Regions from separate parts of the Streptosporangium sp. NPDC001559 genome, predicted to be linked through region 2. Evidence: predicted binding sites of a transcription regulator. Region 2 holds the regulator's gene; the other holds the start of a gene.
The links. Region 2 encodes HrcA, which represses chaperone genes, less so after heat shock. Its sites were predicted from a motif close to TTGGCACTCTCNNNNNGAGAGTGCCAA; they were not measured.
Positions count from the first base shown of each region.

Region 1 (7,696 bases), on a different contig from region 2:
TCGGCGAGCAGCTCCGCCAGAAGCTTTCCTGATTTGTCCTCGTATATCCCGGCAGAGGCCCGGTTGGAGGCGGTGATCACCAAGGCTCTCATGTCCTGGTCCACGTCCCGGTCTTGCCGCCGGTCTTCTCCTCGACCCGGACGTCGGTGATCACGGCCGCCGGATCGACCGCCTTGACCATGTCGATCAGTGTGAGGGCCGCGACCGAGACGGCGGTCAGCGCCTCCATCTCGACGCCGGTCCGGTCGGCGGTCCTGACCAGGGCGACGATGTCCACCCCGTCGTCGGCCACGGCCAGCTCGACCTTCACCCCGTGCAGCGCGATCGGATGGCAGAGCGGGACCAGGTCAGGGGTGCGCTTGGCCCCCATGATGCCCGCGATCCGCGCGGTGCCGAGCGCGTCGCCCTTGGGCACCTCGCCCGACCGCAGCAGGGCGACGGCCTGCTCGGACAGCAGCACCCTGCCGGTCGCGCGGGCCGTACGGACCGTGACGTCCTTGGCCGAGACGTCCACCATGCGCGCCGCGCCGGTCTCGTCGATGTGCGTGAAGCCACTCATAGCGGGATGACCTCGACTTCCGTTCCCTCGGACACCGCGGTTACGTCCTCGTCGACCACGATCAACGCGTTCGCCGTGGCGAGCGCGGCGAGCTGATGGGAGCCCTGCCTGGTCACCGGGGTGACGGACCCCCCGATGAGCACGGCGCGCAGGTAGGACCGCTTGCCCTGGGGTGAGCGCAGCGGGGCGAGGGTCACGGCCCGTACGGTGTGCGTGGGCCCCGGCGCCAGCCCTCGCATCTTCCGCAGCGCGGGCCCGACGAACAGGACGAACGACACGAACGACGACACCGGGTTGCCCGGCAGGGCGAAGACCGGGATCCGGCCCTCCCCCGCGACGCCGAAGCCCTGGGGCATGCCCGGCTGCATCGCGACCTTCTCGAAGCGGAAGGTGTCGAGATCGCCGAGCGCCTCCTTGACCGGCTCGTAGGCGCCCATCGAGACCCCGCCGCTGGTGATCACGGCGTCGACCTCGGGCAGGTGCGCGTTGAGCTGGTCGAGGAAGCCCGCGGCGTCGTCGGCGGTGATCCCGGCCCGGTAGGCCTCACCGCCCGCCTCCCGCACCGCCGCGGCCAGGGCGTAGCTGTTGGACTCCCAGATCTGCCCCGGCCCCAGCGGCGTGCCCGGCTCGGCCAGTTCGGAGCCGGTCGAGATGACCACCACCCGGGGGCGGGGCCGTACCAGCGCGTGGGCGCGGCCGACCCCGGCCAGGATGCCGAGCTGGGCGGGTCCGATCAGCGTTCCCTCGGGGAGCACGACGTCGCCCGCCATGACGTCCTCGCCCGCCAGGCGGATCGCGTTCCCGGCGGGCGCGGACCGTTCGAACCTGGCCTGTTCCCTACCGCCGTCCGTCCACTCGACCGGTATGACCGTGTCGGCGCCCCCGGGCATGGGGGCGCCGGTCATGATGCGCATGGCCGTTCCCGGCGCGACGACCGGCCGTCCGCCCTCGCCGGCCGCGACGTCACCGGTGACCGGCAACGTCACCGGGACCTCCGCGATGTCACACGCCCGTACGGCGTAGCCGTCCATGGCCGAGTTCGCGAAGGGCGGCAGCGCGACGGGAGAGGCGACATCCTCGGCCAGGACCGTGCCCAGCGCCTCCTGAAGCCCCGTCTCCCTCGGGGCCGTCGGCCGTACGGCGAGCAGGATGTCGGCGAGGTGCTCGTCGACCGATCTCATCGAGGTCATCGGTTGGCCAGGAACTCCTTCAGCCAGGGCAGGAACTCGGGCGCCAGGTCGGGTCGGTCGGCGGCGAACTGGACCACCGTGCGCAGGTAGTCGAGCTTGTTGCCGGTGTCGTAGCGACGGCCGCGGAACAGCACGCCGTGCACCGGGCCACCCTCGTCGCCGCCGCGGGCGGCCAGGGTGCGCAGGGCGTCGGTGAGCTGGATCTCGTTCCCGCGACCGGGCGGGGTGTTCTCAAGGACCTCGAACACGGCCGGGTCGATCACGTAACGGCCGATGATCGCCCAGTTGGACGGAGCCTCCTCCGCCGGGGGCTTCTCGACCAGGTCGGTGACCCGGACCACGTCGTCCTCTTCGGTCGGCTCGATGGCCGCGCAGCCGTACAGGGAGACCTGCTCCTTGGGGACCTCCATCAGGGCGATGACGCTGCCGCCGTGGGCCTGGCGGACCTCGATCATGCGTTTGAGCAGTTCGTCACGGTAGTCGATCAGGTCGTCACCGAGCAGACAGGCGAAGGGGTTGTCTCCGACGTGCTGCTTGGCGCACAGCACCGCGTGGCCGAGACCCCTCGGCTCGCCCTGCCGTACGTAGTGGAGGGTGGCCAGGTCGGCGGGCTCGCGCACCTGCGAGAGCCGTTCGTCGTCGCCCTTGGCTTCCAGGACTTCCTCCAGCTCGATGGCTCGATCGAAGTGGTCCTCGATGGAGCGCTTGTTCTTGCCGGTGACCATGAGGACGTCGAGCAGACCGGCGGAGACCGCCTCCTCGACGACATACTGGATTGCGGGCTTGTCGACGATCGGCAACATCTCCTTGGGAGTCGCCTTGGTCGCCGGTAGGAAGCGGGTGCCCAGGCCCGCGGCAGGGACGACGGCTTTGGTCACGAGATCGAAGTCGGCCATACGAAAACGATAGTGGAGGGGTTGTGGACAAGCCGAGGCTGCGGTCGGCGATCGGAGCCGCGCGCGCCGCGGTTTCCGAGGACGACAGGCACACCGCCTCCGTCATGACGAGGGAGTCGCTGCTCGAACAGCCGTGGGTCCAGATGGCGGGGCTGGTGGCGTGTTACTGGTCGATCGGCACCGAGCCCTCGACCCACGGGCTTGTCTTCGCGCTGTGGAAGCACGGCGCCACCGTGATGCTGCCGGTGCTGCGTGAGGACGACGATCTCGACTGGGCGGTCTACGACGGCCCCGACACCCTCACCCCCGGGCGTTTCGGGATCATGGAGCCGGTCGACACCCGGCGCGGCGTGGACGCCGTCAAAACCGCGGCTCTGGTGATCGTGCCCGCCCTGGCGGTAGACCGCTCCACCGGGGTACGACTCGGCCGCGGTGGCGGCTCCTATGACAGGGCCCTGGCCAGGGTCGGCCCGAATGTGCCCACGGTCGCCCTGCTCTATGCGAATGAGCTGTGGGAGGACGTCCCCGGAGAACCGCACGACATACCGGTTCGTTACGTCGCGCAACCAAATGGAATCACCCGAATTGTCCCTTGATGTGCCTAACGACTCTGTCCAATACGACACAATGGTCCCTGGAATCAGAGAGGGGACCGGATGGGGTTGGATGTCTGGCTGCTTCTCGGTGCGGGTGTCGTCATCGCGGCGATCATCGCGGTACGGGTCGCCCACCGCAGCGGACTTCCCAGTCTCCTGATCTTCCTGGCCTTCGGTCTGCTCATCGGTGAGTCCGGCCTCGGGCTCCAGTTCGAGAACCCGGTGCTCGCCCAGCAGATGGGCCTGATCGCCCTGGCGGTGATCCTCGCCGAAGGTGGCCTGACCACCAACTGGAGCCACGTACGACGCTCCATTCCCACCGCGCTCGTGCTCGCGACCGTCGGAGTCGGGGTGAGCATCGCCACCGTCGCCGCCGCGGTGCACACCCTGCTCGACATGGACTGGCGGACCTCGCTGCTACTCGGCGCGGTCCTCGCCTCGACCGACGCCGCGGCGGTGTTCTCCGTACTGCGCCGCCTGCCCCTGCCCTCCCGGCTGGCGGGCATCCTCGAAGCCGAGTCCGGGTTCAACGACGCGCCGACCGTCATCGCGGTCATGCTGCTGAGCGCCGCCACCTCCCCCAGCCTGGGAGAGGCGCTGCTCATGGTCGTCGTCGAACTGGCCGTCGGAGCGGTCGTCGGCCTGGCGGTCGGGCCGCTCGGCGTCTACGCGCTGCGCCGTATCGCGCTGCCGGTCTCCGGCCTGTATCCGATCGCGGTGCTCGCGCTGGCGTTCGTCGCCTACGCGGGCGCCGTACTCCTGCACGGCAGCGGTTTCCTCGCGGTCTACCTGGCCACCCTGGTCATGGGCAACTCCCGGATGCCCCACCGCGCCTCGTCGAGGGGCTTCGCCGAGGGCGTCGCCTGGCTGGCCCAGATCGGCCTGTTCGTCATGCTCGGCATGCTGGCCAGCCCTTCCGAGATGCCGTCGGCGATCATTCCGGGCCTGGTCGCCGGACTGATCCTGGTCGCCGTCGCCAGACCGCTCTCGATCGTGGTCTCCGCCCTGATCGTCAGGAGCGCGCGGATCGACCGGCTCAACTGGCGGGAACAGGCCTTCCTGTCCTGGGCGGGACTGCGCGGCGCGGTGCCCATCGTGCTGGCGACCATCCCCTGGGCGGCCAACTCGGTGCACAACGGCGTCGCGAAACTCGTGTTCAACGAGGTCTTCGTGATCGTCGTCGTCTACACGCTGTTGCAGGGGCCGACGCTGCCCTTCGTCGCCAAGGCCCTCGGCCTGTCGACACCGGACGAGGCACGTGACCTCGAGGTCGAGTCCGCTCCCCTTGAGGAGCTCAACGCCGACCTGCTGCAGATCAAGGTGCCGCCGACCTCCAAGCTCCAGGGCGTCGAGGTCTTCGAACTACGGTTGCCGACCGACGCCCAGGTCACCCTGATCGTCAGGGAAGGCAGAACGTTCGTTCCCTCGGACTCGACGAGGATCAAGATGGACGACCAACTCCTGATCGTGACGACCGCGGCCTGCAGGGAAACGGTCGAGCGCAGGATGAAGGCGATCAGCCGCCGGGGCAAGCTGGCGGGCTGGTTCGGCGAGCTGGGCAGCTGATCCATCCATTCCTACCCGGAATGCGACAGATCCGACTCGCGTTTATGCTTGTCGGCTGCCTATCATTAGCAGTCGCGTCAGTAGAGTGCCAGACGGCGCGGATCGAAGGAGGAGGAACGGTGCCCACCTACCAGTACGCCTGCAGCGCATGCGGCAACGAGTTCGACATCGTCCAGAAGTTCTCAGACGACGCGCTCACCGAGTGTCCGTCCTGTGCCGGTGAGCTGCGCAAGGTGTTCTCCGCGGTCGGCATCGTGTTCAAGGGCTCCGGCTTCTACCGGACCGACAGCCGGTCCTCCTCGACCAGCACGGTGAGCTCGTCCTCGGCGTCCGCCTCCTCCGGCTCGTCCGGAGAATCGAAGTCAAGCGAGTCCAAGTCGAGCGAGTCCAAGCCCGCCGCCGCCGGCACCCCGGCCCCCGCGGCCTCCTAACGCGGCGCCCATCACGCTCCGGCGGCTCCTCGGGGGCGGTCGGAGGCTGAGCCGAGCATCTCGTGGGGCAGCCTGTCCAGCAGCTCACGAAGCCCGGGATGCCGCGCGGGGTCCCAGTCGTCGATCATCCGCCGCAGCCCCTCACGGGCCTCGGCGACAAGCACCCCGGCCACCCGTTCACCGGCCGGGGTCAGTTCAAGGCGCCCGCCGCCGTCGGTACGGCGGGCCAGCCCTCGCGTGACGAGCAGATCCGCGTACGGCCTGCCCCTCTCGACCGTGACCCCCGCCCGCTCGGCGAGTTCCACGCTTTTCTGACCGCCCCCGGTGCCCAACCTGGCGATCAGCCACACCGAACCCGGTGGCAGGTCGAGACCGCTCGCCTCCCCGAGGCGACGGTAGTAGTCCCGGCGCATGTCCGCGTCGGCCAGCCGCCACAGCCCGCGTTCCACCTCGCTCAGCGAGGAACGCTGCGCGGACACCGCGCCGTAGCACTCCCCCAGGTCCACGGGCCTGGTGGTCTCGCGCAACGGCACCTCGGGCAGCAGCCAGGCCGCGGCGAAGGCCACCAGCGCGACGGGCGCGGTGTACAGGAACACCCCGGCGATCGCGTCCGAGTAGGCCGCCAGGAACGCCGCCATGGCCCCGGGCTCCAGCCTCCTGACGGCCGTCGGATCCGACTGGACCGCCGTGGCGACCCCCGGCGGGAGCCGTACGGTCCGCGACAGCCGTACGAGGTCGTCGGTCAGCCGTGAGGCGAAGACCGTGCCCGCGACGGCGACGCCGAAGGAGCCGCCGACGGAGCGGAAGAAGGTGACCCCCGAGGTGGCCACCCCCAGGTCCTCGAAACCGACGGCGTTCTGCACCACGATCACCAGCACCTGCATCACCAGGCCGATGCCGACGCCCAGCACGAGCAGGTAGACGCTCAGTTCGAGGACCGGGATGTCCACCCGGACCCGGGAGAGCAGACAGAGCCCGAGCGTGGTGACCGCGCCGCCCGCGATCGGGAAGACCTTGTACCTCCCGGTCCTGGTGATGATCTGACCGCTGACGATCGAGGTCACCAGCATGCCCGCCATCATCGGCAGCAGGTGGATGCCGGACCACGTGGGCGACACCCCCTGCACGACCTGGAGGAACAGCGGCATGTAGGTGAGCGAGCCGAACATCGCGAAGCCCACGGCGAAGCCGATCAGCGACGCCACGCCGAAGGCCCTCGACCGGAACAGATGGGGCGGCAGCACGGGCTCCCTTGCCCGGTTCTCCACCCACCACCAGAGGGCCAGCAGGAGCGCCGCCACCAGCACCAGGCCGACGACGACGGGATGGGTCCAGGGGTAGACGGTGCCGCCCCAGGTCGTCACCAGCACCAGGCAGGCGGCGGCCGAACCGAGCAGGACGATGCCGAGGTGGTCGATGACGTGGTGGTCGATGACGTGGTGGGTCCGTTCCGTGTCCTGGGGCAGCGCGGAGGAGATGACGGCGAACGCCAGAACCCCGACCGGCAGGTTGACGTAGAAGACCCAGTGCCAGGACAGACGGTCGACGAACAGGCCGCCGAGCAGCGGCCCCGCGACGCTGGAGACGGCGAAGACCGCGCCGAAGAACCCCTGGTATCTCCCACGCTCCCTGGCCGGCACGACGTCCCCGACGATCGCCTGGGCCAGCACCATGAGCCCGCCCCCGCCGAGCCCCTGCAGCGCGCGGAAGCCGATCAGCTGTCCCATGTTCCGCGACAGGCCGCACAGCGCGGAGCCGACGAGGAAGATGACGACGGCGGCCTGGAAGAGTCCCTTCCTGCCGTACTGGTCGCCGAGTTTGCCCCACAACGGCGTCGAGACCGTCGAGGCGAGCATGTAGGCCGTGACCACCCAGGAAAGCTCCCCGAGGCCGCCGAGGTCGGCCACGATCGTGGGAAGCGCGGTGGCGACGATGGTCTGGTCGAGGGCGGCGAGCAACATGCCCAGCATGAGCGCCCCGATGACGAGCCCCACCCCGGCCCCCGTACGGCGCGCGACATCCATGCCGTTCCCCTACCCACGGCCCTTGTTTCCGACGGCCTGCTCCGGCAGGGATCAACCGGGTTTGTTCTTCGCCTGGACCATGTTCATCCGGGCCATGTCTGTCCCGGCGGCGCCCGTCGTGTCCGGCTCTCACGGTTGTCGGATCGCCCCGGAGGAAGCGGATGACGATTCCTTTACGACAGGAGCCGTCGTCCCTGGTGAACCGTTTCCGCACCGCTTTCCCATGGATCATGGGCTTTTACGTGACCCACCGCCCTTGACCATTCCCATAGCGGGTTTCACGAGCCATGACGCGGTTGTCCAGGATTACGACCTGGTTTTCCACAGGGAGAATGTGCTGTTCTTCAGTTATCCACAGGACGCGCATGGGCCTCCTCAACGGCTCGTCGATAACGCTAATCTCGGCGCCATGGTCACCAAAGCGGACATCGGAG
Region 1 covers NZ_JBIAVG010000003.1:175,521-183,216, reverse strand. Annotated here, with positions in the region: gene ACFYY8_RS07890 (MogA/MoaB family molybdenum cofactor biosynthesis protein) at 1-92, opposite strand, end outside; gene moaC (cyclic pyranopterin monophosphate synthase MoaC) at 89-559, opposite strand; gene glp (gephyrin-like molybdotransferase Glp) at 556-1,740, opposite strand; gene galU (UTP--glucose-1-phosphate uridylyltransferase GalU) at 1,746-2,645, opposite strand; gene ACFYY8_RS07870 (5-formyltetrahydrofolate cyclo-ligase) at 2,669-3,241, shown strand; gene ACFYY8_RS07865 (potassium/proton antiporter) at 3,302-4,807, shown strand; gene ACFYY8_RS07860 (FmdB family zinc ribbon protein) at 4,927-5,238, shown strand; gene ACFYY8_RS07855 (MFS transporter) at 5,250-7,262, opposite strand; gene ACFYY8_RS07850 (S-methyl-5'-thioadenosine phosphorylase) at 7,672-7,696, shown strand, end outside.
Region 1: a site for HrcA is predicted at 4,873-4,899, ahead of ACFYY8_RS07860 (FmdB family zinc ribbon protein). Genes of this name have one in related genera too.

Region 2 (7,696 bases):
GGCGCCTGGGGGTTGACGTCTCTGAAGGCCAGGGTCCGCTCGGTCTCGTGGACGACGTCCGCGGGAATCTCCCCGGCCACGATCCTGCAGAACAGGCAGTCGGCTTCACTCACCATGCGGGCACCCTATCCCCCTGTGATCCCGTGAAGCCCCTTCCCCGCTCCCCGCGCCGTTGTCAATCGGTGATGGCACATCGTCAGCGAACAAAGATCCGCCCAGCTAAGGTAAGTGTGCAAAACTTCAACAACGACAGCCCATGCGATTAGCACGATGTGGCCGCCTGGCGAGGACACGACTGGGTCATGCCCCCTAATGAACCGGCAGAGCGTAAACCCTCTGGGAAGGCCGAGCGTCCCACTGATGTGACCACCGAGACCCTCGTGGCCGACAGGTCGCTGGGGGCGGTGCCCGTCGGTTGGGACGCCGACATGGCCGTGACCGCGCTCTACAGCGCGCATTATCGGTCTCTTGTGCGTCTCGCAGTTTTGCTCGTCCGCGACATGGCAACCGCGGAGGAAGTCGTGCAGGACGCGTTCGTCGCCATCCACGGCGCCTGGCGCCGCCTGCGTGACACCGACAAGGCACTCGCCTACCTGCGCCAATCGGTCGTCAACAGATCACGCTCCGTGCTGCGGCACCGGGCGGTCGTTGAGAAGTACGCGCCGAAGGGCCTGCCCGACGCGCCGAGCGCCGAGAACGGCGCCATCGGCGAACTGGAGAGGTCCGCCGTCATCGAGGCGCTTCGCGGCCTGCCCGCCCGGCAGCGGGAGGCCCTGGTTCTGCGGTACTACGGTGACCTGTCGGAAGCGCAGATCGCCCACGCGATGGGCATCAGCAAAGGCGCGGTCAAGAGTCACACGGCTCGCGGCATGGCCGCCCTACGAACCTCACTGGAGCAACTGTCATGACCGACTCCCCCGACGACGAGTACGGCGAGCTTCTCCGCCGTGCCCTGAGCGCGGAGGCGAACTCGGTCGTTCCCTCCCCGGACGGTCTGGAGATCATCCGCGCCCGCATAGAGCGACGCGGGCTCCGCGGGCTGATGTGGTGGCGCGCCGGAGCCTCCGTCGCCGGGGCCGTCCTCGTCGCGGCGGCGGTCGTGGTGGTCGTGCCGCAGTTCCGTCACGACACGAAGCAGGTCCACAGCAACGAGGTCAACTTCACCGTGCCGACGAGCCCGGAGATGTCCGCGACCTCGCGGCCTCCCCTGCGGACCGCCGGGCCGTCCGCCGCCCCGGCCAAGCCGAGCCTCACGCCTCCCGCGCCTCCGGCCGTCTCGAAGTCGGGGACGCCGAGCCCGAAGCCGTCGGCCAAGCCGTCCAGGACTCCCAAGCCGTCACCGTCGCCGTCCTGCGGGACGACCTCTCCCGGCACCACGGTCGAGCCCGAGGAGACGCAGAAGGCGTGCGAGGAGCCGACCGAGACGCCGGCTCCGCCGGAGCCCTCGGAGACGGGCGGCCCCTCCGAGGCCCCCTGCGCGGCCGACGAGTGCCCTCAGGACCCTCAGCGGACCCCGGTGCAGACGGACTCCTCTCCCGCCCCTGCCGCCCGCCCCTGAGGCGTTCGCGCCCCGGCGGACCCGGTCACCAGCGGCCCGTACGGGCCTGTAGCACTGCCGCGGCGGCGACGCCCGCCGTCGAGGTGCGCAGCACCGTCGGTCCGAGCAGCGCCGCCACCGCCCCCGCCTCGCGGAAGGCGGCGATCTCCTCCTCGGTGACGCCGCCCTCGGGACCGACGACCACGACGATGTCTCCGATGTCGCCGTCGGCCCCGGCGGGCAGGGGGATGGTGGACAGCGGCGTGGCGGCCTCCTCGTGCAGCACGACGCCGAGCGCGGCCTCCGCCAGCAGGGTGGCGACCCGGGAGGTCGTGGCGGGTTCGGTCACCTCGGGCAGCAGGAAGCGCCGGGACTGCTTGCCCGCCTCCCGCGCGGTCGAGCGCCAGCGGGCCAGGGACTTGGCCGCGCGCTCGCCCTTCCACTGGGTGACGCACCTGGCGGCGGACCAGGGGACGATCACGTCGACCCCCGCCTCGGTCATCATCTCGACGGCCAGTTCTCCCCTGTCGCCCTTGGGCAGGCCCTGCACGACGACCAGGCGGGGGCGCGGCGGCACGACCTCGTAGCGGCGCAGCACCTCCACCCGGAGCGAGTCCTTGCCCGCGTCACGCACGACGCACTCGGCGACCGTCCCCGCGCCGTCGGTGAGGTCGAGCCGCTCCCCCGTCCGCAGCCGCCGTACGGCAGCCGCGTGGCGGCCCTCGGGGCCGCCGAAGACGAACTCCCGCAGGGCCAGGTCACCCGGCTCCGCCAGGAAGACCGGAACCGTCATCGGCCCTCACAGGCCCCGCGGGCGCCCGCCGGATCAGCGGCCATTGAAGGCGTCCCGCAGGCGGGAGAAGAAGCCCTGCTGACCGGGGGCGAACTTGCCGGGTGGACGCTCCTCGCCGCGGAGCCTGGCCAGCTCGCGCAGGAGCTCCTCCTGAGCCTGGTCGAGACGGGCGGGCGTCTCGACGTTGACGTGGATCAGCAGGTCTCCCCTGCCGGTCTCGTTGAGGCGCTGGATGCCCTTGCCGTACAGCGGGATGGTCTGCCCGGACTGGGTGCCGGGGCGGACGTCCAGCTCCTCGGCGCCGTCGAGTGTCTCCAGCGTCAGGATCGTGCCGAGCGCGGCGGCGGTCATCGGGATCTGCACGGTGCAGTGCAGGTCGTCGCCGCGGCGCTCGAAGGTCTCGTGGGGGCGCTCGACGATCTCCAGGAACAGGTCGCCGGGCGGGCCGCCGCCGGGGCCGATCTCGCCCTCGCCGGCGAGCTGGATGTGGGTGCCGTCCTCGACGCCCGCGGGGATGCGGACCTTGATGGTCCGCCGGGTGCGGACCCGGCCGTCGCCGGAGCACTCCTGGCAGGGGTTGCGGATGATCGAACCGAACCCGCCGCACTGCGGACAGGGACGGGAGGTCATGACCTGGCCGAGGAAGGACCGGGTGACCTGGGAGACCTCGCCGCGCCCGTGGCAGACGTCACAGGTGTCGGGGTGGGTGCCCGCCGCCGCGCCGGAGCCGGTGCAGACCTCGCACAGGATCGCGGTGTCGACCACCAGCTCGCGGGTCGTGCCGAAGGCCGCCTCCCGCAGGTCGAGCTCGACCCTGATGGTGGCGTTGCGGCCCCTGCGGGCCCGCGAGCGGGGACCGCGCCCCGCGCCGCCGCCCGCCGCGCCGAAGAAGGCGTCCATGATGTCGCTGAAGGGGAAGCCGGCGCCGAAGCCTCCGGCGCCCGCGCCGCCCGAGGAGAACGGGTCGGCGCCCATGTCGTACATCTGACGCTTGTTGGGATCGGACAACACCTCGTAGGCCTGGGTGATGTCCTTGAACCGCTCCTGGGTCTCAGGGTCGGGGTTCACATCGGGATGCAGCTCCCTGGCCAGGCGGCGGTAGGCCTTCTTGATCTCCTCCGCGCTGGCGTCGCGCCGCACCCCCAGGGTGCCGTAGTAGTCACTCTTAGTAGCCACTTAGTTGACCTCTTAGGATGCAGCCAGGATCTGGCTGACGTAGCGTGCCACCGCGCGCACCGCGCCCATCGTGACCGGGTAGTCCATACGTGTCGGACCCAGCACACCGAGCCGGGCCAGTTGCTTGCCACCCGAACCGTATCCGGCGGCGACGATGGACGTGCCCTGGAGACCCGTGTAGGGGTTCTCCGAGCCGATGCGCACCGTCAGCGCCGACAGGTCCGAGGTCTCACCGAGCAGGCGCATGAGCACCACCTGCTCCTCCAGGGCCTCCAGCACGTCGCGGAGCCCGACGGTGAAGTCGGCCCCCGCGAGGTTGGCGGCCCCGGCGAAAACGATCTTCTCATCATGCCGGTCCACAAGGGACTCCAGCAGGACCGAAAGGATGGTGGCCGCGACGGGCCTGTCCTCGGCGGGGAGCCGTTCGGGCAGGTCGGCGACCATGTCGGGAACACTGGCCAGCCCGCAGCCGTCCAGGCAGGCGTTGAGCACCGCGCGCAGGTGCGCCACGCGGTTGTCGTCGATGACCTCCTGCAGCTCCACCACGCGCTGCTCGACCCGCCCGGTGTTCGTGATGAGCACGAACATCAGACGGTGCTCGTTCAGCGGGACCAGCTCGACGTGGCGGACCTTGGAGTTGGAGATCGTGGGGTACTGGACCACGGCGACCTGACGGGTCAGCTGGGCCAGCAGCCGTACCGTGCGCATCACGACGTCGTCGAGGTCGACGGCGCCCGCGAGGAAGCTCTCGATGGCCCTCCTCTCCGCGCCGGACAGCGGCTTCACCTGGGAGAGGCGGTCGACGAACAGCCGGTAGCCCTTGTCCGTCGGCACCCGGCCGGCGCTGGTGTGGGGCTGGGCGATGTAGCCCTGCTCCTCCAGCACCGCCATGTCGTTGCGGATGGTCGCGGGAGACACACCCAGGTTGTGACGCTCCGCGAGAGCCTTCGAGCCGACCGGCTCATTGGTGGACACGTAGTCCTCGACGATGGCGCGTAGGACCGCCAGCTTGCGGTCGTCAACCAACGTGCTCACCTCCTACCTGCGCTCGGACGGGAAACGCCAGGTCTGGCACTCGGTGTTCCCGAGTGCCAAGTGTACGGCTCCAGCCCGGGGGGTGCGATAACACGGCACCAGGATGGGCGGGAGCGGGCCCTGGAGCAAGCCATTGTCAAGTCAGCTGCTATCGCTATCCAAGTGGTAAGGGCCACAATTAGGTATATGTCCAATGATTTCGGATCCCCCTCGGGTTACGGCACCCCCCAGCAGCCGTACGGCCAGCCCCACCAGCAGCAACAGCAGTACCAGCAGGGCGGCCCCTCCTTCGGCTACCCGCCCCCGGGATACGGCGCGCCCCAGGGCCCGCCGCCGAAGGTGAAGCCCGGCGTCGGCTGGATCGTCGGCGTGTGGCTGCTCTTCGTGCTGAGCGTGATCATTGGCTTCGTCGGTTTCGCGGGCGGCCTCTTCAACGCGGTCACCGAAGCCGCCCCGACCTCCTCCTTCGGTCCCGACCAGAAGACGACCGTCAGCATCGACCCGGCGAACAAGCCCGCCATCTACGTCGCCGCGGCCAAGGGCACGAACTTCGAGTGCCAGATCGAGGGCGCCCCGGGAACCGTCAAGCTCCAGCGGCCGAGCTTCCAGCAGACCGTCACCGCCGACGGGCAGCTGTGGGAGCTCGCCCTGCGGATCGGGGTGGACAAGGCGGGCGACTACCCGATCACCTGCACCACCTCGGGCGGGGTCGACGCCAAGTTCGGCGTTGGCAAGGAGATCGTGGCCGACTCCGTGATCAGCGGCACGCTGATGCTGTTCGGTGTGCCGGGCATCGGGTTCCTGCTGGCCGTCATCGTGACGATCGTCGTGCTGGTCAAGCGCAGCGGCGCCCGCAAGCGCCAGGCCGCGGCCGCGGCGGCCCAGTGGGGACAGCCCGGAGCCTACGGCAGGTGAGGCCCGCTCTTTGCTACCGTCCCACGTGATCCCCTGCGAGAGGTGGCTGACGGCCGGTGATGTACGAGCGTGACGTGCTGGCGGGAAACTGGCGTCGTCCCCTCAAGGGGAAGATCCCCCAGGTCCCCGCCGAGCCCGACCTGGTCGTCGAGGACGCCGAGAGCGGCTTCTGCGGCGCCGTGGTCGCCTGCGACAAGGAGGCCGTCACCCTGGAGGACCGCTTCGGGCGGCGGCGCCTGTTCCCGCTCGACCCGGCCGCGTTCCTCCTCGAAGGCAGGACGGTGACCCTGGTACGGCCCGCCGCCGCGCCCCCGGGCTCCCGGGGGCCGCAGGGACCGCGCCGCAGCGCCTCCGGCTCCATCGCGGTCGAGGGCCTGCGGGCCCGGACCGCCAGGGAGAGCCGGATCTACGTGGAGGGCGTGCACGACGCCGCGCTGGTCGAGAAGGTCTGGGGACACGACCTGCGCGTCGAGGGCGTCGTGGTCGAGTACCTCGAAGGCGTCGACCACCTCCCCGAGATCGTCGCGGAGTTCGGGCCCGGCCCGGAGCGTCGTCTCGGTGTGCTCGTCGACCATCTGGTCGCCGGGTCCAAGGAGAGCCGGATCGCGGCCGAGGTCTCCTCGCCCCACGTGCTGGTCGCCGGGCACCCGTTCGTGGACGTCTGGCAGGCCGTCAAACCGTCGGCGCTGAGGATTCCCGCCTGGCCCCGGGTACCGCGCGGCCTGCCGTGGAAGGAGGGCGTCATCGCCGCCCTCGGATGGGGCGTCGATCCCGCGGAGGCCTGGCGCCGCATCCTCGGATCGGTCACCACCTACGCCGATCTCGAACCGGAGCTCCTCGGCCCGGTCGAGCGGTTGATCGACTTCGTGACCGACCCCGCCCAGGACGACTGATCCACCCATCGAGGAGATGGCCATGAGCGACAATCCCGAGCAGTTCCCGCACGAGGAGCACCCCCGGCCGGGGTACGGCGCGTGGCCCGGCCCTCAGCCCGGTCCCCCTCCCGGCCCGCCCCCCGGGTCCTACCCCGGACCCCCTCCCGGGCAGGGATACCAGGGGTACCCGCCCCAGGGCGGCTGGCCGTACGGTCACCAGGGGTACGGCGTGCCCGGTTACGGCGGTTACGGCGGGCAGGGCCCGCGTCCGGGCACCGACGACACGACCATGGCGATGCTCGCCCACCTGCTGGGCCTGCTGACCTCGTTCGTCGGCCCGCTGGTGCTCTACCTCGCCAAGCGGGACGAGGCCCCCTACGTGCGGGCTCAGGCGGCCGAGGCGCTGAACTTCCAGCTCACCCTGATGATCGCCTACCTGGTCTCCTGGGTCCTGGCCTTCGTGCTGATCGGCTTCCTGCTGATGCCGCTGGTCTGGATCGGCTCACTCATCCTGATGATCATCGCCGCCGTCGCGGCCAACCGCGGAGAGAGCTACCGTTACCCGCTGAACATCCGGTTCGTGAGCTGAGCTCCGTCCCGGATCAGGTCAGGTCGCGCACCAGGGCGTCGGCCAGCAGGCGTCCCCGCAGCGTGAGAACCGCCCGCCCGGCCTTGAACGGCTCCACCTCGAGCAGGCCGTCCGCCAGGGCCCTGGCGACGACCCTCGGCCTGTCCAGCTCGCGAAGCGGGAAGCCCGCGGAGAGTCTCAGCTCCAGCATCAGGCGCTCGACCGCCCTGTCCTGCGAGGTGAGCACCTCACGGGCGTGCGCGGGCGAGGTACCGGAGGTCAGGCGCTGGGCGTAGGCCGCCGGATGCTTGACGTTCCACCACCGGGTGCCCCCGACGTGGCTGTGCGCCCCGGGGCCGACCCCCCACCAGTCGCCGCCGGTCCAGTACAGCAGGTTGTGCCTGCAGCGCGCCGCCTCCGAGGTGGCCCAGTTGGACACCTCGTACCACTCGAACCCGGCCTCGGCGAGCATGCCGTCGGCGATGAGATAGCGGTCGGCGGCCACGTCGTCGTCCGGCATCGGCAGCTCACCGCGCCGGATCCTGGCCGCCAGCCTGGTGCCGTCCTCCACGATCAGCGAGTAGGCCGACACGTGGTCGGGCCCCGCCTCGATCGCCGCGGCCACCGAGGCCCGCCAGTCGTCGTCGCTCTCCCCCGGCGTGCTGTAGATCAGGTCCAGGTTGACGTGCTCGAACCCCGCCGCGCGGGCCTCCGCGACGGCCTGGGCCGGGCGGCCGGGGGTGTGCGCCCGTTCGAGAACCCGCAGCACGTGCTCACGGGCGCTCTGCATGCCGAAG
Region 2 covers NZ_JBIAVG010000009.1:269,468-277,163, reverse strand. Annotated here, with positions in the region: gene ACFYY8_RS21715 (histidine triad nucleotide-binding protein) at 1-113, opposite strand, end outside; gene ACFYY8_RS21710 (SigE family RNA polymerase sigma factor) at 429-908, shown strand; gene ACFYY8_RS21705 (hypothetical protein) at 905-1,558, shown strand; gene ACFYY8_RS21700 (16S rRNA (uracil(1498)-N(3))-methyltransferase) at 1,584-2,330, opposite strand; gene dnaJ (molecular chaperone DnaJ) at 2,364-3,506, opposite strand; gene hrcA (heat-inducible transcriptional repressor HrcA) at 3,519-4,532, opposite strand; gene ACFYY8_RS21685 (hypothetical protein) at 4,728-5,456, shown strand; gene ACFYY8_RS21680 (DUF3097 domain-containing protein) at 5,516-6,349, shown strand; gene ACFYY8_RS21675 (DUF4870 domain-containing protein) at 6,372-6,920, shown strand; gene hemW (radical SAM family heme chaperone HemW) at 6,934-7,696, opposite strand, start outside.